3 regions of the Cereibacter sphaeroides 2.4.1 genome follow, and region 3 is predicted to be linked to each of the others. Evidence: riboswitches for the same ligand, from Rfam matches in the RefSeq annotation. Region 3 holds a riboswitch; each other region holds the start of a gene.

Region 1 (9,555 bases), on a different contig from region 3:
ACGGCGACGATGCGGCCCTGACCGAGGATCAGCGGGCGGGACTCGATCTCTTCATCGACAAGGGCTGCTCGACCTGCCACTCGGGCGTGAACGTGGGCGGGCACGGCTACTATCCGTTCGGCCTGATCGAGAAGCCCGGCGCGGACATCCTGCCCGAGGGCGACAAGGGCCGTTTCGCGGTGACGGCCACGGTGGACGACGAATATGTCTTCCGGGCGGCGCCGCTGCGCAACGTGGCGGTCACGGCGCCCTACTTCCACTCGGGCAAGGTGTGGGACCTGAAGACCGCCGTCACGATCATGGCCGAGAGCCAGCTCGGCGAGACGATGAGCGATCAGGAGGTGGGGCAGGTCGTGGCCTTCCTCGAGAGCCTCACGGGGACCATGCCGCCGGTCACGCTGCCGGTGCTGCCGGCCGAGACGGCAGGCACGCCGCGCCCCACGGCCGAGATCCGGGTCGAGTGACCGGACGTCCCGTCTGAAGGGCAAGGGCGGTCCCGCGGGGCCGCCCTTTCTCTCTACGCGGATCTGGTCTGCCGTCAGGGGCGGCGGAGCCGGCTCAGGGCCTTCGAGAGCGCCGCCGTCGCCCGGTAGGTGCGGGTGCTGCCGCAGACGACGTAGCGCGGATGGACGGTGCCGCCGAAGCCGGTGAAGAACACCCGGTTGCCGCGGGTGTAGAGGCCGTCGAAATCGAAGATCAGCCCCATCCGGTTGGCATGGCGGATCGCTTCCCAGAGGAGGAGGCTCGTCGCGCCGTGATCCTCGCCCCGCGAGCGGGTGGCGAGCAGATAGTAGCAGGAGGTCGCGTCCCAGATGGTGAAGATCGCCGCTGCAAGGCCGCCATCCGGTCCCGTGGCCGAGAGGATGCGCCCGCGGCCGCGCTCGAGCGCCGCGGTGCAGACGCGCACGATCTCGTCCGTCTCGTAGTAGCTCTCGTGGCCGGCCTCATCCACATTGCGCCGGTAGCAGGCGGCGAAGTCGCGCGGGTCGAGCGTGTCGCTCACGCAGTGCTTCTCCTGCGCGCGGCGGATGATGTTGCGGGTCTTGTCGCGCATCCCGGCCCAGATCGCCTGCTCGCAGCCGGGCGCGATCTCGAAGGTGAAGTTGACCAGCATGTGCAGCCCGGCCTCGGCATGGACCATCGTGTCGGTCACGCCCCGGTGCATCCGCATGTAGAGATTGCCGGTCGGCGGCAGCTGTTCGTGCAGCTCGCGCACGATCTGCGCCTCCTTCAGCGCGCGGTTGGCCCGGGCGCCGGGGCCCGGCGCCACCGCCGGCCCGAGGAAATGCGCGAATTTCGGCATCTCGCAGGAGGTCTGGCCGAAGGGCTTGCGCAGGATCATGTAGGGCAGCCGGCCCACGATGCGGTTGTCGGCCCGCACCAGCGTCTCCGACCAGCCGTCCGGGGCGGAGGCGTCGAGCCACCAGGCCTCGTGGAAGATGGTGGGTGCGAGCGGGTCGTGAAGGCCGCTCGCGGCGCCCGCAGGAGCGGGGCGCGGAACGGGCTTCGCCCGGGCGTTCTTGAAAATGCTCAGATCCATAAATCTCGTCCCGTTATAAAATGACGGCAATCTCTAGGGGCGATCTTACACATCTTCCGCGGGAGGCCGGACGGGAAAGCCGGTCTCCTGATCGTTATTACGTGGAATTGGGAGGGTCTGTGACGGACCGATCACGCCGCCGCTCCCCCGCCCGGAGGTGGGGTGCAGAGGGGTGCTGCGTCCTAGGGAGTAGGGCATATGGCCGCAGGGAGCAGGGCTCAGCCCTCCTGATGCGCGGGCCGGCGCCCCGGCACGAATCGATCCGGCGGGGGCAGGCCCCGCCGGTCAGGGTCACTTCTGAAGCTCGGTCCAGATCGCGGTGATATATTCCTGCGCCTTCGGGCTGCAGGCCGGCAGGAAGATGCCCTTGTCGGCGAACTCGGGCGGGATCACCACCTCGGGGGCGGTCTTCATGTCCTCGGGCAGGAAGTCCGCCGCGCCGGCGACACCCGGCGAGTAGCGCGCGAAGGCCGAGATCATGGCGGCATTCTCGGGCTCGAGGATGAAGTTCAGGAACTTGTAGGCCTCTTCCACATTCTTCGCATCCCGCAGCAGGGCCACGGAATCCATGAAGGTGATGAAGCCCTCCTTGGGGTAGCCATAGGCCACGTCCGGGTTGGCCAGCCGCGCCCGCATCGACGAGCCCGACCAGTTGACCGAGGCCGCCCAGTCGTTGTTCGACAGTTTCTCCGTCGCGCCGTAATCCATCGAGATCCAGTCGGGCTTGGCCGCGATCAGCAGGTCGCGCGCCTTCTTCAGCACCTCGAGATCCTCCGAGCAGGGCTCGCCGCCCGCATACATCGTGGCCAGCGCCACCACGTCGTTCATCTCGGGCACGACATTGACCTTGCCCTTCAGCTCGTCCGGCACCTCCAGCCAGACCGCCGAGGTGTTGATGTCGCCCTTGTAGACGGCCGTATTCACCGAGATCGCGGTCGTGCCCCACCGCCACGGCACCGAATACGCGCGGCCGGGATCCCAGGCCACGTCCGCCCATTCGGGGGCGATGTTGGCGTGGTTCGGGATCTTCGAGAGGTCGAGCTCGGTCAGAAGGCCCTTGTCGCGGAAGATGCCCACATAGTTGGCCGAGGGCACCACGAGGTCGAAGCCGTGGCCCCCCGCCTCGATCTTGGCCAGCGCCGTGTCGTTGCTGTCGTAATCGGTGACCGTGACCTTGATGCCGGTCTCCTTCTCGAACTTCGCGAGCAGCTCGGCGCTCGTGTAGTTGCCCCAGTTGTAGAGGTTCAGCTCCGCCGCCCCCGCGAGGCTGGTCGAGGCGAGCAGCAGGGCTGCGGCTGCGAGATGTCTCATCGGTCTCTCCTTGTTGGAAGCGCGGGTTCACTCCCGCTTTCGGGTCAGTAGGAAGAAGACGGTCAGCAGCGCCACGGTGAGGCCGAGGAGGGCGGTCGAGATCGCATTGACCTCGGGCGTGATCGCCCGGCGCATCTGGCCCAGCATGTAGGTGGGCAGCGTATCCTGCCCGGCGGATTTCACGAATTCGGTGATGACCACATCGTCGAGCGAGATGACGAAGGCCAGCATCGCGCCCGCCACGATGCCCGGCGCCATCAGCGGCAGGGTGACATGGCGGAAGGTCTGCCAAGGATTGGCATAGAGATCCGCCGCCGCCGTCTCGAGGCTGAGGTCCATCCCCTCGAGCCGGGCCCGGATCGGCAGATAGGCGAAGGGGATGCAGAAGGCGGAATGGGCGAGGATCAGATAGCCGAGCCCCGAATAGCCGGTGGCGACCTTGACGGTCGCGAAGACGATGAGGAGGGCCACGGCGGTCACGATCTCGGGCACCATCAGCGGCTGGTTGATCGCCACATAGATGAAGGTCTGGCCGCGGAAGGCGCCCCGCCTCGTGGTGCCGAGGGCCGCCATGGTGGCCGCCGACGTGGCGATGACCGAGGCGCTCGCGGCGATGACGAGCGAGCGCGCGGTGGCCGCCTGCACCTCCCGGTTGGCCCAGGCGGCCTCGTACCAGCGGAACGAGAAGCCGCCCCAGATCGAGATGGCATTGGCATCGTTGAAGGAATAGGCCACCAGAGTGAAGATCGGCGCGTAGAGCGCGAGGAAGGCCAAGCCCGCCACGAAGGTCACGCCGGGCAGGCTCGTCACGTCGAAGCTCTTACCCATGGCCGGTCCCCCGGCCCGCGGCGCGGACATAGACCAGAAGCGCCACCATCACGATGGCCAGAAGCAGCATCGAGAGCGCGGCGCCGAGCGGCCAGTTGCGGCCCTGTCCGAACTGCAGCTCGATGAAATTGCCGATCATCATGTTCTTGCCGCCGCCCAGCACCCGCGGCGTGACATAGGCGCCGAGCGAGGGGACGAAGACGAGGATCGAGCCCGCGACGATCCCGGGCTTCACCAGCGGCAGGATGATCCGCCGCAGCACCTGCCAGCGGCTCGCATAGAGGTCGTAAGCCGCCTCGAGCAGTCGCATGTCGAACCGGTCGATCGCGGCGAAGAGCGGCAGCACCATGAGCGGCAGGTAGACATAGGCCATCCCGATCAGCACCGCCGTGTCGGTATAGAGGATCTGGATCGGCCGCTCGATCAGGCCCGCACGGATCATCAGCGTGTTCAGGATGCCCTCGTTGCGGATCACCTCGTTGATGGCGAAGGTGCGGATCAGCAGGTTGGTCCAGAACGGGATGGTGATGAGGAAGAGCCAGAGCGCCCGCCGGTTCGGCGGCCGGGTCGCGATGAACCAGGCGGTGGGAAAGCCCACGGCGAAGGTGATGGCCGTCGTCATCAGGGACAGTTTCACCGAGCGCCAGAAGATCGCGAGGTGGGCGTCGGCGAGCGTCACTTCGTCCGAGAAGATGTCGCGGGTGAAGAGCACCTCGAACCAGGCCTCGGTCGAGAAGGTCCAGATCACGCCGCCATACTGGCCCTTCACGAGAAAGCTGTAGACCAGCACCACCAGCAGCGGCCCCGACGCGGCAAGGAGGAGGATCACGAGGGCCGGGGCCGACAGAAGCCAGCCCGTCCGCGCGCGCTTGGTCTTTGCCCCCATGTCAGTCCCCCAGCAGCTGCACGGCGCCCGGTGCAAAGCGCAGGCCCGCGGGCTGGCCGGGGGCGAGCCCCGGATCGCCCGAGGCGCTGCTCTGCAGGCGCGCCACCACCTCGGTCCCGTCGGCGAGGGCCAAGTGGCAGTGGGTGTCGGTTCCGAAATAGACCAGATCGCGGATCGTGGCGGGCAGGGCGCCCGGCTCGTCGGGGGCCACGAGGCGCACCTGCTCGGGGCGCACGGCGACCGTCACCCGCCCCTCGGGCCCGCCTTCGACCGCGAGCTCTCCGCCCGCATCGAGCGTGACCCGCCCGCCCGCATGGCGCGCCGGCAGGAAATTCGTCTCGCCGATGAAGCTCGCCACGAAGCGGTTGGCCGGGCGCGTGTAGATCTCGCGCGGCGGGCCGATCTGCAGGATCCGGCCCGCGCTCATCACCCCGATCCGGTCCGACATGGTCAGCGCCTCCTCCTGATCGTGGGTCACGAAGACGAAGGTGATGCCCGTCTCGTGCTGGAGCCGCTTCAGCTCGATCTGCATCTCCTTGCGAAGCTTCAGATCGAGCGCCGAGAGCGGCTCGTCGAGCAGGAGCACCCGCGGCTGCGGCGCGAGCGCCCGGGCCAGCGCCACCCGCTGCTGCTGCCCGCCCGACAGCTGCGCCACCTTGCGCTGCGCCAGCGCCTTGAGCCGGACGAGCGCCAGCATCCGCGCCGTCACCGTCTCGATCTCGGCGCGCGGCTTGCCCTGCATCCGGAGGCCGAAGCCCACGTTCTCGGCCACCGTCAGATGCGGAAACAGCGCGTAGCTCTGGAAGACCGTGTTGATCGGCCGGCGGTTCGGCGGCAGGGCGGTGATGTCGCGCCCGTCGAGCAGGATCGCGCCGGAGGTCGGCGCCTCGAACCCCGCGATCAGCCGCAGAAGCGTGGTCTTGCCGCAGCCCGAGGGGCCGAGCAGGGTGAAGAACTCGCTCCGCCGGATCCCCACCGAGACATCGTCCAGCGCGCGGACGGCCACCTCTCCCTGTCCGAAGGCCTTGACGACATGGCGGGCTTCGACGGCATCGGGTTCGCTCAAGGACGGCCTCCCATCGGGTGTGGCTTGAGGTTAGGCGGCGCCCGGGCGCGAAATCAACGGCGCGCGCAGCCTTTCGACCAAAGGGGCAGGCCTGCGCCCGATCCACGGCGCCGCCCGCTCGATTTCTGCGCAGAGCGCGATCAGCTCCTCATCGGCGCCGAAGCGGGCCGCGAGATGGACGCCGATCGGCAGGCCCCCGGCGCTCATGCCGAGGGGCAGCGAGGCCGCGGGCTGGCCCGAGGCGTTGAAGACGGCGGTGAAGGGGGAATAGGCGAAGACGCCCTCCGTCCCGTGCGCGAACCGGCCGACGCGCGCCGGCGGTTCGGCCAGAGTGGCCGACAGGAGGATGTCGATGCCCTCTCCCGTCTCCGGGTCGAAGACCGCGGCCATCTGGCGGCCGAAGGCATGGATCTGGCCCACCGCCTCGAGATAGCGCTCGCCCGGGATCTCGGCCGCGCGCCGCATCGCGCCGAGCGAGACCGGCTCGACCAGCCCCTCGGGCGCGCGGCCCTTCAGCGCCTTGCGGATGCCGAGCGCCGTGCCGCAGGCCACGATGTCGGTCCAGGCCTCCATCATCATCGCCACATCGGCGCGGGGCAGGCAGGGGCTGACCGTATGGCCCAGGCTCTCGAGCAGCCGTCCCGCCGCCTCGACCGCGGCCCGCACCTCCGGGTGGATGGGCGCGCCGGTGAAGGTCGTGTCGCAGATCCCCACGCGCAGCCGCCGCGGCGGGCGGCCGATCGCATCCGCATGGCCGCGCAGGAGCGGCGGCGCCCAGTAGGGCGCGCCGGGATCGGCGCCCGCGCAGGCGTCGAGCATGTGGGCCGTGTCGCGGACCGACCGGGTGAGGAATCCGTCGATGGCCATGCCCGCCCAGCCCTCGCCCGCATAGGGGCCGTCAGGCAGGCGCGCGCGGGTGGGCTTCATCCCGAAGAGCCCGCAGGAGGAGGCGGGGATGCGGACCGATCCGCCCCCGTCCGAGCCATGCGCCATGGCCACGATGCCCGCGGCCACCGCCGCGCCCGCACCGCCCGAGGAGCCGCCCGACGTATGCTCGAGGTTCCACGGGTTGCGGGTGGGCCCGCCGTAGACGGCCGATTCCGTGGCAGGCCCGATGCCGCCCTCGGGCGAGGTGGTCCGCCCGAAGGTCACGACGCCCGTGGCCCGGATCCGCTCGAAGATCGCCGAATCGCGCGGATAGCGCGTATCCGCCAGCAGCCGCGAGCCGTTGTGCGAGGGGAAGTCCACCGCCTCGCATCCGAGATCCTTGAGCAGGAAGGGCACGCCGCGGAAGGGCCCGTGCGGCAGGCCCCGAGCGATGCTCCGCCGCGCGGTCTCCTCCTGCACCAGCACGACGGCATTGAGCGCAGGGTTGACAGCCGCAACCGCGTCGAGGGCCGCATCGAGAAGCTCCTCGGGCGATGTGTCGCGGCGGGCCACGAGGGCCGCGAGCCCGGTGGCATCCTCGGCGCCGAAGCTGCGGAACATGTCTTTCCTCCTGCTTTTTTCCCCTCATGCTACGGTGGAGAGTCGCATCCGGTCCAGTCCTTTTTTCGCGGCTTTCCGCAAGGGGCGGCCAACCCGCCGCGGCACCGCCGCTTGACAGGGCCGTCACTTGTCATATTGAGGAACGGCTTCGGTTCCGGCGTGATGGCCGGATGAAAAGGGAACGCGGTGCGGGGAGATCTCCCCAACTCCGCGGCTGCCCCCGCAACTGTAGGCGGCGAGCGACGACCGACGGCGCCACTGGGATGTCCCGGGAAGGCCGGTCCGAGCTGCGACCCGCAAGTCAGGAGACCTGCCGGAGCGATCACCCTTTCCTGCGCGCGGGGCGCGTGCGGGAGGCGGACCATCCGCTTCAGGTGACGGTCACCGTCGGCGGAGGGGCATACCCTTTCCAAGGACATTGCAGGTCGGATCCGGGGGTCGCCCGGACGGAAGGGACAGATGAAGAAGACAGCCGCCTCGCTCCTCACCCTCATGGCCGCAGCCCCGCTGCAGGCTCAGGACATCGCTCTCGACGAGATCCTCGTCTCGCCGAGTCTCGTCGCCACCGAAACCAGCCGCACCGGCGCCACGGTGGATGTGGTCACCGCCGAGGACATGCAGGCCACGGGCGAGATCTCGGTGAGCGACCTGCTCGCGCGCCTGCCGGGCGTGTCCTACACGCGGAACGGCGGGCTCGGCGCCACGACGACGCTCCGGATCCGCGGGCTGGGCAGCGCCTATCAGGCGGTGCGGATCGACGGCATCGACGTGGCGGACGCGTCCGGAACCAAATCCGAGTTCGACTTCGGCTCGCTCACCGCCGGCGGCATCGACCGGATCGAGGTGCTGCGCGGGTCGCAATCCGCGATCTACGGCTCGGAAGCCGTGGCGGGCGTCATCGACATCGCCACCTACCGGCCGCGCGATCCGGGCGTCAGCGGGCAGCTGTCGCTCGAGGGCGGCAGCAACCGCACCTTCACCGGCGGCCTCTCCACAGGCCTTCTGACCGAGCGCGGCGAGCTGGCCTTCAGCGTGGCCCGCACCGTCTCGGACGGGATCTCGCAGGCCGCCTCGGGCACCGAGCGCGACGGGTTCGATACCACCTTCTACGCCCTCTCCGGTGCCTACGACCTGACCGAGGACCTGCGGATCGGGGCCGCCTTCATCGCGCGCGACTCCGATCTCGACATCGACGGCCCCGGCGCGGGCGGGATCGTCGACACGGACGACCGGGCGCTCAGCCGGCTGAGAGGCGGCAGGATCTTTGCGGATCTCACCCTCGGCCAGGTGCAGAGCGTGCTCGCCTATGCCGCTACCGACACGCGCCGGGAATATCCCGGCGGCTATATCGAAGTCTACGAGGGCGAACGGCGCGCGCTCTCCTACCTCGGGACGGTCGAGGTGGGGCTGGCGAGCCTCTCGTTCGGGGCTGAGCGCACGAAGGAGAGCTTCAGCAGCGACACGGATGAGGGCGATCTCACCACCGACTCCGTCTTCGGCGAGGCGCGCCTCGCGCTCTCGCCCGATCTCGATCTGTCGCTCGCGGCGCGTCGTGACGACCCGTCCGACTTCGACGGCAAGACCACCGGGCGCGTGGCGCTGGCCTGGCGGCTGGCCGACGACCTGATCCTGCGCGGCGTGGCCGGAACCGGCTTCCGCGCGCCGTCGCTCTACGAACGGTTCGGTCCCGAAGGATCCGACCGCCTCGGGCCGGAATCGAGCCGCAGCTACGAGCTCGGCCTCGAGAAGCGGTTCGGCAGCGGTGCGACCGTTCAGGCGACGCTCTTCAAGACCGATGTCACCGACCGCATCGTCTATCTGGACGGCGCCGACTTCTGCGCCTCGCCCTGGGGCTGCTACGATCAGCTGGACGGCGAGACGCATAGCCAGGGGATCGAGCTGTCGGCGCGCGCGCCGCTCGGGTCGGAGTGGGAGCTCTTCGGCAGCTACACCTACACCGACGCCTCCGACGAGGCGAACGGCACCGAGACCCGGGCCGTCCGCGTGCCGCGGCACGACCTCGTGCTGGGCCTCGAGGGGCAGATCGCCGACCGCACCCGCGGGATCCTCACGGTGCAGCATATCGCGGATGTGATGGATACGACCGGCTACCTGCAACCCGATGCCCCGCTCGATGACTGGACGGTGGTGAATGCGACGGTTAGCTACGATCTGAACGACCGGGCCGAGGCCTATGTCCGGGTCGAGAACCTGTTCGACGAGGAGTATCAGACGGTGCGCGGCTATGCCCAACCGGGGCGTTCGATCTTTGCGGGCCTGCGTGCGCGCTTCTAGGCGCCTCGCCCTGCTGCTGGCGGCCACGCTTGCCGCCGCCGCTCCCGCCGTGGCCGAGGCGCCGCGGCGGGTGGTGTCGATCAATCTCTGCACCGATCAGCTTGCCATGATGCTCGCGGCGCCGGGACAGCTTCTCTCGGT
Region 2 (9,555 bases), on a different contig from region 3:
CGGGCCGATCTGCCGGCGCTGGCCGCCGACGGGGCGGTGGCGGTCGAGGATGCCGAGCGGCTGGGCGGCGACCGCGCGGCCGAGGAGGCGCTGTTCCACCTTCACAACCTGATGCTCGAACGCGCGGGCGCGCTTCTCATCACCGCGGCCGGCCCGCCGCGCGACTGGGGACTGGGGCTCGCGGACCTCAAGAGCCGGATGCAGGCCGCCTCCGTCACCCGGCTCGAAGCGCCCGACGACGCGCTCCTCTCGGCCATGCTGGTGAAGCTCTTCACCGACCGGCAGATCGCGGTGCCGGGGATGCTCGTCCCCTGGCTCGTGGCGCGGATGGACCGGTCCTGCGAGGCCGCCCGGGCGCTGGTCGCGGCGCTGGACGCGCGCTCGCTGGCCGAGCGGCGGCCGATCTCGCGCCAGATGGCCGCAGAACTTCTCGGATTGACCGCCACAGACTGAGATCCGTCGCATAACCGTCACAAGAAGCGGGCAAACGGACCCGAACCGAGGCTGAGAGCATGACACCGGCAGATTTCCTGAGAGCCCCCTTCCCCGATCCCGTCACCCTGCCCGAGGAGGAAGTCTCGGGACCGAGGCGCTTCTTCAACCGCGAGCTCAGCTGGCTCGCCTTCAACTGGCGCGTCTTGGACGAGGCCGGCAATCCGCGCGTTCCCCTGCTCGAACGTCTGCGCTTCCTGTCGATCTCGGCCACCAACCTCGACGAATTCTATACGGTGCGCGTCGCGGGCCTGCGGGCGCTCGTCCGGGCGGGCAACCTCATGCTCTCCGAGGACGGGCGGACGCCTGCCGAGCAGCTTCAGCTCATCAACGCCGATGCGCGGCGGCTGATGCAGACCCAGCAGACGGTGTGGAACAAGCTGCGCCGCGAGATGGAGGAGCAGGGGATCTCGATCCTGACCCGCTCGAAGCTCACCGCCCGCGACCTGCGCCACCTCGAGGATCATTTCCTCTCGAAGGTCTTTCCGGTGCTCTCGCCGCTGGCCATCGACCCGGCCCACCCGTTCCCCTTCATCCCGAACACGGGCTTCACGCTCGGGCTCGAACTCGAGCGCATGTCGGACCGCCGCCCGCTTCAGGCCCTGCTGCCGATCCCGCAGCAGATCGCCCGCTTCATCGAGCTGCCGGCGAAGCCCGGCGAGCACCGTTTCCTGCCGCTCGAGGAACTGCTTCTTTTGCATCTGGGGATGCTCTTTCCCGGCTACAGCGAACGCGGGCACTGCGCCTTCCGCGTGCTGCGCGACAGCGACCTCGAGGTCGAGGACGAGGCCGAGGATCTGGTGCGCGAATTCGAGACCGCGCTGAAGCGGCGGCGCCGGGGCGAGGTCATCCGCATGAAGATCTCGGCCGGTGCGCCGAAGGAGCTGCATGCCCTCATCATGGAAGAACTCGGCGTCACCTCGGACGAGGTGATCGAGGTGCGCGGCCTGATCGGCGTGGCCGACCTGAAGGAGCTGGTGATCTCGTCGCGCGCCGATCTGCTCTGGCCCGCCTTCACGCCGCGCGTGCCCGAGCGGCTGGCCGACCACGAGGGCGACATGTTCTCGGCGATCCGGCAGAAGGACATCCTGCTGCATCACCCCTACGAGACCTTCGATCTCGTGATCCGCTTCCTCCAGCAGGCGGCGAGCGATCCGAACGTGCTGGCGATCAAGCAGACGCTCTACCGCACCAGCTGGGACAGCCCCATCGTCTCGGCGCTCTGCGAGGCGGCCGAGGCGGGCAAGTCGGTCACGGCGCTGGTGGAGCTGAAGGCCCGCTTCGACGAAGCCGCCAACATCCGCCAGAGCCGACGTCTGGAACGGGCGGGCGCGCATGTGGTCTATGGCTTCATGCACCTGAAGACCCACGCCAAGATCTCGACCGTGGTCCGGCGCGAGGGCGACAATCTCGTGACCTACACCCACTACGGGACGGGCAACTACCACCCGATCACCGCGCGGGTCTACACGGACCTCTCGTTCTTCACCTGCGATCCGGCCCTCGGGCGGGATGCGACCAAGATCTTCAACTATCTCTCGGGCTACGTTCAGCCTGCGGGGCTCGAGAATGTGGCGATCGCGCCCATCACCCTGCGCGGCCGCCTGCACGAGCTGATCGCGGCCGAGGCCGACCATGCCCGCGCCGGCCGCCCGGCCGAGATCTGGCTCAAGGTCAATTCGATCATCGACCCCGAGCTGATCGACGCGCTCTATGCCGCCAGTCAGGCCGGCGTGAAGATCAGCCTGATCGTGCGCGGGATCTGCGGGCTGCGCCCCGGCGTGAAGGGCCTGTCGGACAATATCCGGGTGAAGTCGGTGGTCGGACGCTTCCTCGAGCACAGCCGCATCGTCTGCTTCGGCAACGGATCGGGCCTGCCCTCGAAGAAGGCGCGGGTGTTCTTCTCCTCGGCCGACTGGATGGGCCGCAACATGGACCGCCGGGTCGAGACGCTGGTCGAGGCGCTGAACCCCACGGTGAAGGCGCAGATCGTGGGGCAGATCATGGCCGCCAACCTCGCCGACGAGTCGCAGAGCTGGCTGCTCCAGCCGAACGGCCGCTATGTCCGTCCGCCGGTCGCGGCCGACGAACCTCTCTTCTCCTGCCACGCCTTCTTCATGGAGAACCCCTCGCTGTCCGGCCGCGGCACGGCCGGCGCCAAGGACGTGCAGCGCCTCGCCACGTTGCGCGACGAGGGGCCGCTGTGAGGCAGAGCCGGCAGACGGCCGGCCGCACCGCGGAGGCGGGTTCGCTTCGGGCGGTCCGGCCCGCGGCCTCCGCATTCGGCATTGACGGAGCCTCCTCAGCCATTACCTTGACCGCAACCAAAGCGGGAGATGTGCCGTGAACGACCTCCCGGATCCGCATGACGAGTTCGGCCCGTTGGGCAGGCCCCTGTTCGAAGACCCGTCGGCCCGCGCGCTCTCGCGCGTGGGGGTTGTGGATGTGGGCTCGAACTCGGTGCGCATGGTCGTCTTCGACGGCGCGGCCCGCAGCCCCGCCTATTTCTTCAACGAGAAGATCATGTGCGGTCTGGGTCAGGGGCTGGCCGAGACCAACCGGCTGAACCCCCGCGGCCGCGAGCGGGCGCTGGCCGCGCTGAAGCGCTTCGCGCTGCTGGCGCGCGGCATGAAGGTCACGCCGATGATGGTCGTCGCCACCGCCGCCGTGCGCGAGGCCGAGGACGGGCCCGAGTTTCAGGCCGAGGTCCTGCGCGAGACCGGCCTCCGGCTCTGGGTGATCGACGGCGACGAGGAGGCGCGGCTCTCGGCGCAGGGCGTGCTTCTGGGCTGGCCCGACGCGCGCGGCATCGTCTGCGACATCGGCGGCAACTCGATGGAACTGGCGCGGATCGGCGACGGCAAGGTCGGCCGCCGCGTGACTTCGCCGCTCGGGCCCTTCCGCCTCCAGCAGGTCAAGGGCACACCCAAGGAGCGGCAGGCCCATATCTCGGGCATCATCAAGGGGCTGAAGGAGACGATCCAGCCCGACCACGACCGGATCTATCTCGTGGGCGGCTCGTGGCGCGTGATCGCCCGCCTCGACATGGAGCGGCGGGGCTATCCGCTGACGGTGCTGCACGAATACCGGATGATGCCGCGCTCGCTGATGGAGACGCTCGACTGGATCGCGGCGGGCGATCTGGCGGCGCTGCGCGTGCGCACCGGCACCTCGCCCGAGCGGATGGAGCTTGTGCCTCTCGCCGTCGAGGTGCTGCGCGAGCTGATCCGCATCTTCCGGCCGAAGGAGATCGACGTCTCCTCCTACGGCATCCGGGAGGGTCTGCTCTACGAGCAGATGCCGCCCCGGCTCCGCGCGCGCGATCCGCTGATCGAGGCCGCGCGCATGGCCGAGGCGACCTCCGCCCGCAGCCCCGGCTTCGGCAAGAAGCTGCACCAGTTCCTCTCGCCGCTCTTCAAGAACGCCCCCCCCGACCGGCAACGCCTCATCCGGGCCGCCTGCCTTCTCCACGACACGACATGGCGCGCCCACCCCGACTACCGCGCCGAAATGTGCTTCGACAACGCGACCCGCGCCAATCTGGGCGGGCTCGATCATCCCGGCCGCGTCTTCCTCGGGCTGGCCCTCCTCCACCGCTACAAGAACTCGCGCTCTGGCTCGCGGCTCGAACCCTTGTTCCGGCTGCTGAGCGAGGAGCAGATCCTCGAGGCGGAGGTGCTGGGCAAGGCCATGCGTTTCGGCTCGATGTTCTCGATCGAGGATCCGAGCACGGCGGGCAGCCTCAAGTTCATGCCGAAGAAGAAGATCCTCGAACTGACGCTGACGCCCGAGGGTGCGGCGCTCTACGGCGAGGTGGCGCAGGCGCGGTTCAAGTCGCTGGCGGCCGCGCTCCATGCGACGCCGCAGGTGAAGACCAGCGGATGATGCAGCTCGACCATGTGGCGATTGCGGCCACCGATCTGGCGGAGGGCACCGCCGCCGTCGAGGCGGCTCTGGGCCTTTCCATGGGGCCGGGCGGCGCCCATCCGCTGATGGCCACGCACAACCGGCTGCTGGGGCTGGGCGACAGCTACCTCGAAGTGATCGCGCCCGACCCGGCGGCGCCGCGCCCGCCCTTCCCGCGCTGGTTCGACCTCGACCGGTTCGAAGGTCGCCCCCGCCCCTCCAACTGGATCCTGCGCTGCGCGGATCTCGACGCGGCGCTGGCGCTTTTGCCCGAGGCGGGCCGCCCGCTGGAGTTGCGCCGCGGGGACCTGCGCTGGCGGATGGCCGTGCCCGAGGACGGGCGGCTGCCGTTCGACAATCTCTTCCCGGCGCTGATCGAATGGCAGGGCAGCCCGCCGTCTCTGCCCGATGCGGGCCTCAGGCTCGCGCGGATCGAGATCCGCCATCCCGAGGCCCCGGCGCTGGCGCGGCGGCTTGCGCCGCTTCTGGCAGACGACCGCGTGGCCTTTCTGGCCGACGAGCTCCCCGCGCTGCGCTTCACGCTGGACGGCCCGCAGGGCCCGCGCCTGCTCGCATGACCCGCACCCCGGAGCTTTCCCGATGATCCGTCCCGCTGTGGCTGCGGATGTGCCCGCCCTGCTTGCGATCTGGAACCCGATCATCCGCGACACGCTGGTGACCTTCAACGCCGAGGAGAAATCGGCCGACGAGCTGCGCACGCTGATCGCGGCGCGGCCCGCGTTCCTCGTGGCGGATCCGGGCGAGGGGCCGGTGGGCTTTGCGAGCTACGCCCAGTTCCGCGGCGGCGTGGGCTACCGGCACACGATGGAGCACACGATCATCCTCGGGCCTGCGGCGCGTGGTCGCGGGCTCGGGCGCGCGCTGATGACGGCGATCGAGGATCATGCGCGGGCGGGCGGCACCCATTCGCTCTTTGCGGGCGTGAGCGCGGGCAATCCCGAGGGCCGCGCCTTCCATGCGGCGATGGGCTTTGCCGAGACGGCGGTGCTGCCGCAGGTGGGCTACAAGTTCGGCCGCTGGCTCGACCTTGTGCTGATGCAGAAATTCCTCTCCTGACACCACCGGATCGGCGGTTTATGCTGGCCTCATGTCGATCTGGACCCGCATCACAGACGCGCTGGCCGCCCTCGCCTCCGGCGAGAGCCTGTCGGCCGTGCTCGACCGCCTGCGCACCCCGCCCGAGCGGTCGGTGGCCTTCACCATTGCCGTGATCGCGCTCGGCGCGAAGATGGCCAAGGCCGACGGGCAGGTGACGCGCGACGAGGTGGCGGCCTTCCGCGAGATCTTCGCGATCCCGCCGGGCGAGGAGGCGAACGCCGCCCGCGTCTTCAACCTCGCGCGGCAGGATGTGGCGGGCTTCGATTCCTATGCCCGCAAGATCAAGGGGATGTTCCGCGGCGACGACCGGATCCTCATCGATCTGATGGAGGGGCTCTTCCACATCTCGGTGGCCGACGGGAGCTATCATCCCGACGAGGACGCCTTCCTGACCGAGGTCGCCCGGATCTTCGGGATCGGCGACCGCTGCTTCCGCGCCCTGCGCGCCCGCTTCGTGAGCGATGCGCCGCGCGACCCCTACGACGTGCTGGGGGTCGAGCATGACGCGCCGATCTCGGAGGTGCGCAGCGCCTGGAAGCAGGCGGTGCGCGACTGCCATCCCGACCGGATGGTGGCCCGCGGCGTGCCGGAAGAGGCGGTGAGGCTCGCCGAGCGGCGGCTGGTCGACATCAACCGCGCCTGGGAGGAGATCAGCGCGAAGCAGGCGGCCTGAATGGCCCGCCCGCTGCGCATCGCCACCTACAATGTCGAATGGTTCAACGGGCTCTTCGACGACCACGGGCGGCTCAGGACCGACAACGAACTGTCGGGCCGCTACGAGATCACCCGCCGCAACCAGATCGAATCGCTGGGCATCGTCTTCACCGCCCTCGATGCCGACGCGATCATGGTCATCGAGGCGCCGAACCAGAGCCGGCGCCGCTCGACGGTGAAGGCGCTCGAGACCTTCGCGCGCACCTTCGGCCTGCGCGCCTCGCGCGCCGTCTTGGGCTTTCCCAGCGAGACCGAGCAGGAGATCGCGCTCCTCTACGACCCCTCGCGCATCGAGGCCCATCACGATCCGCAGTCGAGCGCCAGGGCGCCCCGGTTCGACGAGGTGTTCCGCTTCGACATAGACGTGGATGCCACGCCCGAGGCCATCCGCTTCTCCAAGCCGCCGCTCGAGCTTGCGCTCAGGGCCGACGGCCATCCGCTGCGGGTGATCGGCGTCCATGCCAAGTCCAAGGCCCCGCACGGCGCGCGCAACCCGGCCGAGGCGGTGCGGATCGGCATTCAGAACCGCCGCCAGCAGCTGGCCGAATGCGTCTGGCTGCGCAGGCGGGTGGCGGGCCTCCTCGCGCGGCACCAGAGCGTGATGGTGATGGGCGATTTCAACGACGGCCCCGGTCTCGACGAATATGAGAAGCTCTTCGGCCGGTCGGGGATCGAGATCGTCCTCGGGCTCGAGGAGCCTCCCGAGTTGCGCCTGCACGAGCCCCACGCGCGCATGGCGCTCACGCAGCGGGTGGGCATCCAGCCCAGCTCGGCCCGCTTCTGGCTCGCCCCGGAACAGCAGTATTTCGAGGCCCTGCTCGACTTCATCATGGTCTCGGCCGATCTGGCGGCGAAATCGCCCCGCTGGCGGATCTGGCACCCGCTGAACGATCCGAACTGCTTTCGCACCCCCGAATTGCAGCAGGCCCTCCTCGCAGCCTCGGACCATTTCCCGGTCACGCTCGACATCGACCTCTGACGCCTCCCGGCGCTGCGCTCTAGGCCAGGAGGTCTTCGCCGGCAAAGCCTCCTCGACCGTGCCCCTCCCCGGCGGCGCATCCGCGGCGAGAGGACGATTCCGTCGCCCCCGCCCCTATCGGGCGCGCGACCCCGGCAAGCCGGATTGCGCCCGGCCACCTCCCGCGCCCCGCGACGCGCAGCCGCTGCGATCCGGCGGGCCTTGCGCGCGGGGCGGGAAAGACGGAAGGTGCGGGCGACGGTTCCCGGAGGAAGCTCCGGGCGAAGAGGGAATGCGGTGCGGGCCTGACAGGCCCCAAGCCGCGACTGCCCCCGCAACTGTAGGCGGCGAGCGCGTCCCATCATGCCCACTGGCCCAGGACAGGCCGGGAAGGGCGGGACAAGCCCAGACCCGCGAGTCAGGAGACCTGCCGTCGACGGACCTGTAACAGCCGGGCGGGGTGTCCCGGGCGCAGGGCGCGTGCGCACGGGCGCCGCCCCTCCGCCTGCCCGCTCCCAAGATGCGCGGAGGGCGCGATGATCGTGACGCGGAACGGACGGACCTACAGCCTCACCGAATGCCGACACCGGAAGGAACCCTGCCTGAAGGGCCTCGCGGTGGTCGAGCATCTGGCCAGCTCGGCCCGATGCACCCAAGGGCTCATGGGACCCGACTTCGAAATGCAGGGCTGCGTGCGGCTCACGGGCTGCATCCGGCCCTGCACGGCGCTCTTCCGGCTAACGGCGGGCGGGCTCCAGCTCTTCTGCGACCTCGAGCCCGGAGACTGGTCGCCGGGCCTCGTGCGGCTGGCCGAGATGATCGAGGGCGGCGGCTCCTTCACCGGCACGCTGCCTGCCGAACCCGCGGCCATGGTGCTCGCCTCGGCGCCGGAGCCCGCGCCCGAGCGCGCCGCCCCGGCCCGCCCGCTCCCGCGGGAGGCGGCACTGCATTGACGCTGGCGGCGGGCCTCAGGGCGCCTGCGGAGGCGATCCGCCGGGCGCGGGTGGCGGGCCATCTGGGCGAGTTCCTGCAGGGCCGCCTCGGGCCCGACGGGCCGCTCGCGCTGGTGACCCTGCCCTGCCCCGGCCTCGGCGCCGAGGCGATCCGGGCGCCGGGTCCGCTGGCCCTCGACCAGCCCGGGGCGCAGATGCTGACGCTGCCCGCGCTCTGCGACCTGCTGGCCTCTGGCGGAGCCGCGCCGGACGGCCGCTTCCGCCTGACGCTCGACCTGCCGCCGGGCGGCGGGGCGGGCGCCTCGACCGCGGCGCGGGTGGCGCTCCTCCATGCGGCAGGCGTGACCGATCCGGCCACCGTTGCCCGCGCCTGCCTCGCCTCGGAAGGAGCGAGCGATCCGCTGATGTTCGACCGGCCCGAGCGGCTGCTCTGGGCCTCGCGCGAGGGGCGGGTGCTGGCAGAGCTGCCGCCCCTGCCGCCGATGGAGCTGGTGGGCGGCTTCTTCGGTCCCGCCCGGCGCACCGATCCGGCCGATCTCGCCTTCCCCGACATCTCGGACCTTCTCGAGGGCTGGGGCGCGGCCGACCTCGCGGGCGTGGCGCGCCGCGCGAGCCTCTCGGCCGCGCGCTGCCTTCAGCTGCGCGGCCCGGCGGAGGATCCGACCGCGGCCTTGGCCCACGGTCTCGGCGCGCTCGGCTGGGCCATCGGCCACACCGGCCCCGCCCGCGCGCTGATCTTCCCGCCGGGCGCCGTTCCGCGCGGGGCGGCCGGGGCATTGCGGGCCGCGGGCTTTTCCCGCATCACGCGCTTCCGCATCGGCGGAGCCTGAGGAGGGACCATGCGCGATCACGGCGGCAATCTCGACAGCGCGGCGGCGCTCTTTGGCGGGGCGGTCGAGGACTGGCTCGACCTCTCGACGGGGATCAACCGGGTGCCCTATCCGATGCCGCGCCTGCCCGCCCGCGCGCTGACCGCCCTGCCCGATGCAGCGGCCGAGGCGCGCCTTCTGGCCGCGGCGCGCGTGGCCTTCCGCACAGAGGCGCCGATGCTGGCCGTGGCCGGGGCACAGGCGGCGATCCAGCTCGTGCCGCGGCTCACCCCGCCCGGACGGGCGCGCGTCCTTGGCCCCACCTACAACGAACATGCGGCAAGCCTCCGCGCCGCGGGCTGGCAGGTCGAGGAGGTGAGCGAGCTTGCGGCGCTCGAAGGCGCCGATCTCGCCGTGCTCGTCAATCCGAACAACCCCGACGGCCGCCGCCACCCGCCCGAAACCCTCCGGGCGCTCCTGCCCCGCGTGGGCCGGCTTCTGGTGGACGAAAGCTTCGGCGATCCGCTGCCCGATCTGTCGCTCGCTCCCGAGGCCGGCGTGCCGGGGCATCTGGTGCTGCGCTCCTTCGGCAAGTTCTACGGGC
Region 3 (9,555 bases):
AATGCGGCACCTGCGTCACCCACATCATCGAGGGGAGCGAGAACCTCTCGGACCCTTCGGCGCTCGAGCTCCGCGTGCTCTCGGAAAACATGGCCGGCAAGGACGATCGCCTCGCCTGCCAGTGCCGTGTGCTGAGCGGCGCGGTGAAGGTGCGCCCCGGCTGAGGCCGGGCGCGTCCAAGGCAGGCTTCTCCCACCCCAGAAAGGAACGTCCCATGTCCATGACCATCTCCGCCGATCTCTGCACCGCCTGCGGCGACTGCGAGCCCGTCTGCCCCACCCATGCGATCGTGCCGCGCAAGGGCATCTATTTCATCAAGTCCGAGGTCTGCACCGAATGCGAGGGCGCCTTCGACATGCCGCAGTGCATGAGCGTCTGCACCTCCGACAGCATCGCCCCGCTGGAGGCCTGAGCCGATGGCGGGCGCCGGCACCCCGGCCGATCCGCGCCTGCTGCGCGAACGGCTGAGGGTGGTCGCCGCACCTGCCGGGCGCTTGCGGCTCACGGCCCCGCGCGCCGCGGGCTGCGCCGGCTGCGGCGCGCGCGCGGCCTGCGGCGGGGCGGCGGCCTCCGGCCCCGCCCGGCTGCTCGAGATCGCCTGCCCGCCGGACCTCGCGCCCCGGCCCGGCGATGAGGTCGAAGTCGCTCTGTCCGGCGGGCGCTTCCTCGCGGCGGTGGGGCTGGCCTATCTGCTGCCCACGCTGGCGGTCGTGATCGCGGCCGGCGCGGGGCTGGCGCTGCAGCTGTCCGATCTGGGCGTGGCGCTCCTCTGCCTGCCCGCCCTTGCGCTCTCGCTCATCCCCCTTGCCCTCGCCGGCCGGGGCGAGGGGCTGACAGAGGCGCTCCGCGTCGAGGCCCTCCACCCCGCCGGGCCTTCCGAACCCGACCCATGCGGACCGTGACCCTCCCGCGCCGGGCCTTCCTTGCTACCCTCGCCGCGCTCGCGCTCGGCGGGGTGGCGGCCCTGCGCCTCGAGCCCGCCTCGGACGTTCGCGAGACCTTCTATCTCTTCGGCACGCTGGTAGAGATCGAGACCCACGGCGTGCCCGAACGCATGGCCCGCGCCGCCATCGCCCGCGCGGGCCAGAGCCTTGAGGCCGCGCATCGCGACTGGCACGGCTGGCGGCCGGGCGAACTCGGGACCTTGAACACGGCCATCGCGGCGGGGCGCCCGCAGCGCGTGGATGCGACCCTCGCGGCCCTCCTGCGCAAGGGGCGCGCCCTCTCCTGTGCGAGCGGCGGGCTGTTCGATCCGGCCATCGGCAGGCTGGTCGGCGCCTGGGGCTTTCACGCCGACACATTGCCCGAGGGCGATCCGCCATCCGCCGCCGCCATCGCGGCCCTCGTCGCGCGCCACCCGCGCATGACCGACCTGCGCTTCGACGGCACCGAGGTGCGCTCGCTCAATCCCGCGGTTCAACTCGATCTCGGGGCCTATGCCAAGGGGGCGGCGCTCGAGATGGCGGCGGCCGAGCTTCGGGCGGCAGGCGTCGAGGATGCGGTGCTGAACGCCGGCGGCGGTGTGCAGGTCATGGGCCGCCACGGCGCGCGGCCCTGGCGGGTGGCGATCCGCGATCCGTTCCAGTGGGGCGTGGTGGCGGGCGTTTCGCTCCGCCCCGGCGAGGCCCTGCATACGTCGGGCAATTACGAGCGCTATTTCGACCGCGGCGGTGTGCGCTTCTCGCACATCCTCGATCCGCGGACGGGCCGTCCGATGCAGGGCATCGTCTCGGTCTCGGTGCTCGACACCGACGGCGCGCGGGCCGATGCCGCGGCCACCGCGCTCTGCATCGCGGGCCGCGAGGCCTGGCCGCGGGTCGCGGCGGCGATGGGCGTGCGCGCCGTCCTGATGATCGCGGACGATGGCGCGGTCTTCGCCACGCCCGAGATGATGGCGCGGCTCGAACCGGCGCAGGGCGGCTACCCCGCCCCGGTGCAGATCGTATCGCTGCCGGAGGATGTCACACCGCCCGCCTGTCCCGAGGACTGACGGACCCCGCACCTCCGCTTCCGGCGGAAGGTATCGCGAGGCCCGGGCGACCGGCAATCGCACGACATGGGTCGCGGAGGCCGCCCAATCAAGCGCTTCGCCTCCGATGGGCGATCCTCCGCGGGCGGAGCGCCCAAAGGCTGCGCTTCTTGGGCGCAGGGCCGCTGAACGGCGGCGGCCGCTGCAAGTTGGTCTTGATCTGGCGCCGATTCGCCCACATCGCATCGCTCGGGCTTCCGCGCCGGAAGCATAATGGAGCAGACCTTGTCCTCGCCGCCCTTCAGACTGACCGCCCTCAGCCTCCTGGCCGCATTGTCGCTGTCAGGCGCCGTTCTCGCACAGGAAACCCCCGTCCCCGCGGCGGCCTCCTCCGGCCCGGTGTTCTCGGCGCCGTCCGCCTTCTCCTTCGACCTTCTGGCCGAGCGCGCCGCAACCCTTGCGCGCCAGCCCTATGCGCCGACCCCGATCGAGCATCCCGAGGTGCTGGAGAAGATCGACTACGACGCGCACTGGCGCATCCGCTTCCGCGATGCGGCCTCGGTGCAGGTGGGAGACACGTTCGCGCAGTTCTTCCATCTCGGCACCTACTTCCGCCAGCCGGTGAAGATCTTCACCGTGGCCGAGGGCGAAGCCCGCGAGGTGGTCTACAGCCCCGACTATTTCGAGATGCCCGAGGACAGCCCGGCGCACGGTCTCGAGACGAACGCGGGCTTCGCGGGCTTCCGGCTCATGCGGCCGGACATGAAGAGCGACTGGATCTCGTTTCTGGGCGCGGCCTATTTCCGCAGCGACGGCGCCCTGCGCCAGTACGGGCTGTCGGCGCGCGCCGTGGCGCTGAACACCGGCCTCTCGATCCCCGAGGAGTTCCCGCGGTTCACGGAGTTCTACCTCGAGCCCGGGCCGGACGGCGCGACCATCGTGAACGCACTGATGGACGGGCCGAGCGTGACCGGCGCCTACCGGATGGTGATGCGCGACACGCCCGGCAAGGGCCAGGTCATGGACATCTCGAGCCGCCTCTTCTTCCGCGCCCCGGTCGAGCGTCTGGGCGTGGCGCCGCTCACCTCGATGTTCTGGTATTCCGAGAGCAACCGCTTCCAGTCCGCGGACTGGCGGCCGGAAGTGCACGACACCGACGGGCTCATGATCCATACCGGCGCGGGCGAGCATATCTGGCGGCCGCTGAACAACCCCGACCGCGTGGTGACCTCGAGCTACCTCGACCGCGGGCTCAAGGGCTTCGGCCTCGTGCAGCGCGACCGGGATTTCAACCATTATCAGGATGACGGGGTCTTCTACGACAAGCGCCCGGCCGTCTGGATCGAGCCCACCTCGGACTGGGGCGCGGGCGCGGTGCAGCTGGTCGAGATCCCCACCGACGACGAGATCTACGACAATATCGTGGCCTTCTGGAACCCGGAGACCGCGCCCAAGGCCGGAGACGAGCTGCGCTTCGACTACCGGATGCACTGGGTGGACGAGCCCCCCGTCGAGATGCCGCTCGCCCGCACCGTCGCCACGCAGGTGGGCAATGGCGGCGTGCCCGGCCAGCCCCGTCCGAAGGATGCGATCAAGGTCGTGCTCGACTTCGCGGGCCCGGCGCTCGAAGGGCTCGACCCGCGCGAGGGGGCCACGCCCGAGATCTCGGCGCCCGAAGGGGTGAAGGTGGTCAATCCCTTCGTCGTGCGGGTGGTTGGGACGGATCGCTGGCGGCTGACCTTCGACCTGAAGGCCCCGGCCGAGACGGACACGGTGGACCTGCGCGCCTATATCGCGCAGGACGGCGTGCCGCTCACGGAGACCTGGCTCGGCCAGTTCCATCTGGCCCAGATCCATCGCCTGCGCTGAGGCGGGGGCGTGCGCCACAAGGGAAAGGCCGGACCCGAGGGTCCGGCCTTTTGCTGTCAGCGCGGGTCGCGCGGGCGCGGGGTGCGCTCACTGCGAGGCGAGGCTGAAGGCCACGGGTTCGGCGGTGATCGTCACCTGATCCGCAACGCGGGCGAAGGTATAGACCGTGCGCAGGTCGGACGGCATCGAGAACTGCACCCGGTCCTGATCGGCGAGGAGCATCTTGACCACCTGCGGCTCGCCCGACGGCGTGCGGGCGCGGAAGGCGGCAGTGACTTCGAGCCCGCCTTCCGCGAGATCGCGGCGGTAGGCCACGAGATCGAGCGCGCCCTCGTGCAGGCTCTGGGCCTGCATCGGGGCCTTCAGCGCGATCTCGCCTGCAAAGGCGGCGGGAACCAGCATCATCGTAGCGGCGGCGGCGGCCATGATCGTTTTCATCTTGAGACTCTTTCCAGAAGGGCGGGCCCATGACGGCAGGCCGATTGATGGCGGGAACATATTGCTGCGGCGCAGCAGCGTCTACCGGCGCCCCTGCAGTCCCGTCATGCAGCGAACGGGACGCTGACCGCTGCATTATGCCGCAGGATGAGCGGCTTGACGGCCGAAAGTCATGCGCGGACCGCATCTTGCTGCACCTGCGAGGGAGCGCGCTCTTGCCGCGGCCGACAGCCGCCGCGGGGCCCCGGGCGCGCGGCCGCGACGTCCGGTCGCTGGCTGTCCGCCTTGGGCAAAGGCCCGGCCTGCCCGTGCCGCAGTTGACGCGGGCACCGGGATCTGTCACGCCGGGCTATGACGGTTCCCGAACGCCGCAAGGTCAAGGGATGAAAAGGGAACGCGGTGAGGGGTGCTGACCCCAGTTCCGCGACTGCCCCCGCAACTGTGAGCGGCGAGCCCGCCCCGAAGACGCCACTGGACCGAAAGGGCCCGGGAAGGTTCGGGGAAGGCCGCGACCCGCGAGTCAGGAGACCTGCCGTCGAGCGCGCAAGCGCCTGTCCGCCGGGAGACCGGCTCCACCCCACCGCCGTCGGGGATGACGGCCAGGAGGACCACATGCATATCGAACCCGGTCTGGTGACCGGCGCCAAGCTCATCGCAGGCTATGCCACCGCCGCCACGGCGGGTCTCTACACGCTGAAGCTGGGCTGGGAGGCCATTCGCGAGAAGGGTCTCCTGTCCCTCGCGGCACGCGCGCTGATCGCCACGGCCTGCGTCTTCACCTTCTTCGAGATCTTCCCGCATTATCCGGTGGGCGTCTCGGAGGTCCACCTGATCCTAGGCTCGACCCTTTTCCTGATCCTCGGAGCGGCGCCGGCAGCCCTAGGGCTCGCCCTCGGGCTGCTGGTTCAGGGGCTCTTCTTCGCGCCCTTCGACCTGCCGCAATATGGCATGAACGTCACGACGCTGCTCGTGCCGCTCTTCGCCGTCAAGGCGCTTGCCGACCGGATCATCGCTCCCGACTGTCCCTATGTGGAGCTGCGCTACGGCCAGGCGCTCGCGCTCTCGACCGCCTATCAGGGCGGCGTGGTGGCCTGGGTCGCCTTCTGGGCCCTGCTGGGCCAGGGGGTGGAGGCCGGGAACCTGACCTCCATCGCCACCTTCGGCAGCGCCTACATGCTGGTGGTGCTGATCGAGCCGCTGGCCGATCTCGCGGTGCTGGCCGCGGCCAAGGCCGGCAGCCGCTTCGCCTCGTCGGGGCTCTTCACGCCGCGCCTGCATCAGGCGGCCTGAGACGGAGACCTGCGCCCGGACGCGCGGCGTTGTGCCCGGGCGCGCCGACAGAGAGGGGGCTGTCTGCCCCCCACGGGCCCGGCCTCGCGGCCGGACCCTCCCCCCGAGGATATTTGGGCAGAGTGAAAGCGGGCTTGGACGGGTGACGGCCCGGAGGCGGTGCGCCTGCCGGAGCGCTGCGCCCCGGCCCCGGGCGGGCCTCGATCTGCCGCCACAGAGGAAGAGCCCATGTCGACCGCGTCCCTGTTGCCGCCCGGCCTCCTGATCGCAGCGCCCGGGTCGGGATCGGGGAAGACCACGGTGACGCTGGGCCTGCTGCGGGCCTATCGCACGCAGGGGCTCGCCGTGCAGCCCTTCAAGAACGGGCCGGATTACATCGATCCGGCCTTTCATCGGGCGGCGGCCGGGCGGGCTTCGGTCAATCTCGACGGCTGGGCGATGCCGGACGCGCTGCTCGCGGCGCTGGTCCGGGCGGCGGAAGGGGCGGATCTGGCCCTGGCCGAAGGATCGATGGGTCTCTACGACGGCACCTCGCTGCCCGGGATGAGCGGGCGCGGCTCGGCCGCCGAGATCGCACGGCGCTTCGGCTGGCCCGTGCTGATCGTCCTCGATGTGAGCGGGCAGGCGCAGTCGGCGGCGGCGACCGCGCTCGGCTTCGCGCAGCATCCCGACGCACCGGCGCTCGGCGGCGTGATCCTCAACAACGTGGCCAGCCCGCGCCACGAGACCCTGATCCGGCGCGAGATGGAGCGGCTGGGGCTGCCGGTGCGGGGCGCCCTGCCGCGGCGGCGCGATCTGGCGCTGCCCGAGCGGCATCTGGGTCTGGTGCAGGCGGGCGAGCATCCCGATCTGGAGGGGGCCATCGGGCAGTTCGCGGCTTTGCTGGCGGAGCATGCCGATCTCGACGCGATCCGGGCCGCCGCGGGCGACACCCGGGCCGGCCCGCCGGGCGCCCTGCCCCGACCGCCGGCGCAGCGGATCGCGCTCGCGTCGGATGCGGCCTTCTCCTTCGTCTATCCGCATCTGATCGCGGGCTGGCGGGCGGCGGGGGCCGAGATCCTGCCCTTCTCGCCGCTCGCCGACGAGGCGCCGCCCGAGGCCGATCTCGTCTGGCTGCCGGGCGGCTATCCCGAGCTGCACGCGGGCCGGCTGGCCGCGGCGGCAACTTTCCGGGCAGGCCTCTGCCGCCATGCCGCGACGCGGCCCGTCCATGGCGAATGCGGCGGCTACATGGTGCTGGGCGAGGCGCTGATCGATGCGGCGGGAGAACGCCATGCGATGACCGGGCTTCTGGGCCTCGTCACGAGCTTCGAGCGGCGGCGGCTGCATCTGGGCTACCGCTCGGCGCGGCTTCTGGCGCAGGCGCCCGGCCATGCGGCGGGCGCGCGCCTGCGGGGCCACGAGTTCCATTATTCCACCATCCTCGAACAGCCGGATGCGCCGCTGGCGGAGGTGCGGGATGCGGAGGGGCGGCCCGTGGCCGAGACCGGATCGAGCCGGGGGCCGGTGACGGGGAGTTTCTTCCACCTGATCTGCGCCGAAGCGGAGGCGTAAGCGAGATCCGCCTCCGCGGGGGCGGGGCGCCACTCCGGCACGGCACCGGCGGTCGCAGGAACCGTTACGGAACGTCACGGCATGGTGCGGGGCCTTTCCCCTTCCCCGGCGCGGGCAGGCCGGATTAGCCTCCGCCGGTCAGCAGGCAGGGGAGGGCTTCATGGCAGCGGAACCGATCGTGATCGCGGGGGCGGCGCGGACGCCGATGGGCGCCTTTCAGGGTGCGCTCAAGGGCCGGACGGGGGTCGAGCTCGGCGCGGCGGCGATCTCGGCCGCGCTCGCGCGGGCGGGCCTCGCCCCCGAGGCGGTCGAGGAGGTCGTGATGGGCTGCGTGCTGCCCGCGGGCCTCGGGCAGGCGCCGGCGCGGCAGGCGGCTCTGGGCGCGGGGCTGCCGCTCTCGGTGCCCTGCGCTACGCTGAACAAGGTCTGCGGCTCGGGGATGAAGGCCGCCATGGCCGCGCATGACATGATCCGGGCGGGCAGCGCGGGCATCGTCGTCGCGGGCGGTATGGAGAGCATGTCGAACGCGCCCTATCTGCTCGACAAGGCGCGCGGCGGCTACCGGATCGGGCATGGGCGCGTGCTGGACCACATGTTCCTCGACGGGCTCGAGGATGCCTACGACCGCGGCCGCGCCATGGGCACCTTCGCCGAGGATTGCGCCGAGGCCTACCAGTTCACCCGCGACGCGCAGGATGCCTATGCGCTGGCCTCGCTGGCCCGGGCGCAGGCGGCCATTGCCGAGGGGCGCTTCGCGGCCGAGGTGGTGGCAGTGGACGGGGTGGCGGTTGACGAGGCCCCGGGCCGCGCCCGCCCCGAGAAGATCCCCCAGCTCAGGCCCGCCTTCCGCGAGGGCGGCACGGTGACGGCGGCCAACAGCTCCTCGATCTCGGACGGGGCGGCGGCGCTCGTGATCGCCTCGGCCGGCGCGGCCGAGGCGCAGGGGCTGACCCCGCTCGCCACGATCCGCGGCCATGCAAGCCATGCGCAGGCGCCGAACCTTTTTACCACGGCGCCGATCTTCGCCATCGGGAAGCTTCTCGAGCGGTTGGGCTGGAGCGCGGCCGAGGTCGATCTCTTCGAGATCAACGAGGCTTTCGCAGTGGTGGCCATGGCCGCGATGCGCGACCTAGACCTGCCCCACGACAAGGTCAATGTGAACGGCGGCGCCTGCGCGCTCGGCCATCCGATCGGCTGCTCGGGGGCGCGGATCGTGGTGACTTTGATCGAGGCGCTGCGGGCGCGGGGATTGAGACGCGGCGTGGCCTCGCTCTGCATCGGCGGCGGCGAGGCGACGGCGCTGGCGGTGGAGGTGATCTGATGGACCTTCGGGATCAGGCGGCGCTCGTCACCGGCGCGGGATCGGGCTTGGGCGAGGCCACGGCGCGGGCGCTGGCGGCGGCGGGGGCGCGGGTGGCGCTCCTCGATTTCAACCTGCCCGCGGCCGAGGCGGTCGCGGCCGAGATCGGCGGGCTCGCCATCGGCTGCGACGTGGCCTCGGCCGAGGGCGCCGAAGCGGCGGTGGCGCGGGCCGCGGCCGAGCAGGGCGTGGCGCGCATCCTCGTCAATTGCGCGGGGGTGGCGCCGGCGAAGAAGATGCTCGGGCGCGCGGGCGTCATGCCGCTCGAGGAGTTCCGCCGCACGGTCGAGGTGAACCTCGTGGGCAGCTTCAACCTTCTGCGCCTCTTCGCGGCGGGGGCGGCGGAACTCGCGCCGCTCGAGACCGGCGAGCGGGGGGTGGCGATCCACACCGCCTCGGTGGCGGCCTGGGAGGGGCAGATCGGCCAGACCGCCTATGCCGCCTCGAAGGGGGGCATCGTGGGCCTCACCCTGCCCGCCGCGCGCGAACTCGCCCCGCTCGGCATCCGGGTCTGCGCCATCGCCCCCGGCATCTTCGAGACCGCGATGCTGAAGGGCCTGCCCGAGGCCGCGCAGGAGAGCCTCGGCGCGGCGGTGCCCTTCCCCTCGCGGCTCGGCCGGCCGGCCGAATTCGCGGCCCTTGCGCTCCACATCCTGTCGAACCCCATGTTGAACGGCGAGACGATCCGGCTCGACGGCGCGCTGCGGATGGCACCGAAATGAGCGTCCTGACCGACGAGCAGCGCCTCGTGCAGGAGATGGCGCGCACCTTCGCCCGCGAGGTGCTGGCACCCGGCGCCGCGGCCCGCGCGAAGGCCAAGGCGATCGAGCCGGCCGTGCTCGCGCAGATGGGCGAGCTCGGGTTCTTCGGCATGACGGTGCCCGAGGAGATGGGCGGCGTCGGCGCCGACTATATGAGCTATGCGCTGGCGCTGATCGAGATCGCGGCGGGCGACGGCGCGGTCTCGACGGTGATGAGCGTGCATAACGCCCCCTTCAACGCGATCCTCCAGCGGTTCGCGAGCCCCGCGCAGCGCGAGAGGGTGCTGCGGCCGGCGGCACAGGGCGCCTTCATC

Evidence for each region. Region 3 has a riboswitch for cobalamin ahead of RSP_RS16580 (energy-coupling factor ABC transporter permease). Riboswitches for the same ligand answer to the same signal wherever they lie in the genome.
Region 1: it holds a riboswitch for cobalamin, as region 3 does, so the genes downstream of both, RSP_RS05090 (TonB-dependent receptor plug domain-containing protein) here and RSP_RS16580 (energy-coupling factor ABC transporter permease) in region 3, are expected to answer to the same signal.
Region 2: it holds a riboswitch for cobalamin, as region 3 does, so the genes downstream of both, RSP_RS12275 (hypothetical protein) here and RSP_RS16580 (energy-coupling factor ABC transporter permease) in region 3, are expected to answer to the same signal.

Annotation. Positions count from the first base shown of each region.
Region 1 covers NC_007493.2:1,023,181-1,032,735, forward strand. Annotated here, with positions in the region: gene RSP_RS05055 (cytochrome-c peroxidase) at 1-464, shown strand, start outside; gene RSP_RS05060 (GNAT family N-acetyltransferase) at 539-1,540, opposite strand; gene RSP_RS05065 (extracellular solute-binding protein) at 1,832-2,851, opposite strand; gene RSP_RS05070 (ABC transporter permease) at 2,879-3,679, opposite strand; gene RSP_RS05075 (ABC transporter permease) at 3,672-4,565, opposite strand; gene RSP_RS05080 (ABC transporter ATP-binding protein) at 4,567-5,631, opposite strand; gene RSP_RS05085 (amidase) at 5,662-7,119, opposite strand; cobalamin riboswitch at 7,252-7,451, shown strand; gene RSP_RS05090 (TonB-dependent receptor plug domain-containing protein) at 7,579-9,414, shown strand; gene RSP_RS05095 (ABC transporter substrate-binding protein) at 9,401-9,555, shown strand, end outside.
Region 2 covers NC_007493.2:2,523,776-2,533,330, forward strand. Annotated here, with positions in the region: gene RSP_RS12240 (P-loop NTPase family protein) at 1-453, shown strand, start outside; gene RSP_RS12245 (RNA degradosome polyphosphate kinase) at 513-2,699, shown strand; gene RSP_RS12250 (Ppx/GppA family phosphatase) at 2,836-4,377, shown strand; gene RSP_RS12255 (VOC family protein) at 4,374-4,976, shown strand; gene RSP_RS12260 (GNAT family N-acetyltransferase) at 4,999-5,475, shown strand; gene RSP_RS12265 (molecular chaperone DjiA) at 5,507-6,190, shown strand; gene RSP_RS12270 (endonuclease/exonuclease/phosphatase family protein) at 6,191-7,210, shown strand; cobalamin riboswitch at 7,432-7,638, shown strand; gene RSP_RS12275 (hypothetical protein) at 7,726-8,142, shown strand; gene bluE (L-threonine kinase BluE) at 8,139-8,972, shown strand; gene cobD (threonine-phosphate decarboxylase CobD) at 8,982-9,555, shown strand, end outside.
Region 3 covers NC_007494.2:234,781-244,335, reverse strand. Annotated here, with positions in the region: gene fdxC (ferredoxin FdxC) at 1-164, shown strand, start outside; gene RSP_RS16605 (4Fe-4S binding protein) at 215-412, shown strand; gene RSP_RS16600 (SoxR reducing system RseC family protein) at 417-902, shown strand; gene RSP_RS16595 (FAD:protein FMN transferase) at 890-1,990, shown strand; gene RSP_RS16590 (glucan biosynthesis protein) at 2,243-3,838, shown strand; gene RSP_RS16585 (hypothetical protein) at 3,926-4,276, opposite strand; cobalamin riboswitch at 4,615-4,827, shown strand; gene RSP_RS16580 (energy-coupling factor ABC transporter permease) at 4,889-5,566, shown strand; gene RSP_RS16575 (cobyrinate a,c-diamide synthase) at 5,795-7,120, shown strand; gene RSP_RS16570 (acetyl-CoA C-acyltransferase) at 7,281-8,441, shown strand; gene RSP_RS16565 (SDR family NAD(P)-dependent oxidoreductase) at 8,441-9,202, shown strand; gene RSP_RS16560 (acyl-CoA dehydrogenase family protein) at 9,199-9,555, shown strand, end outside.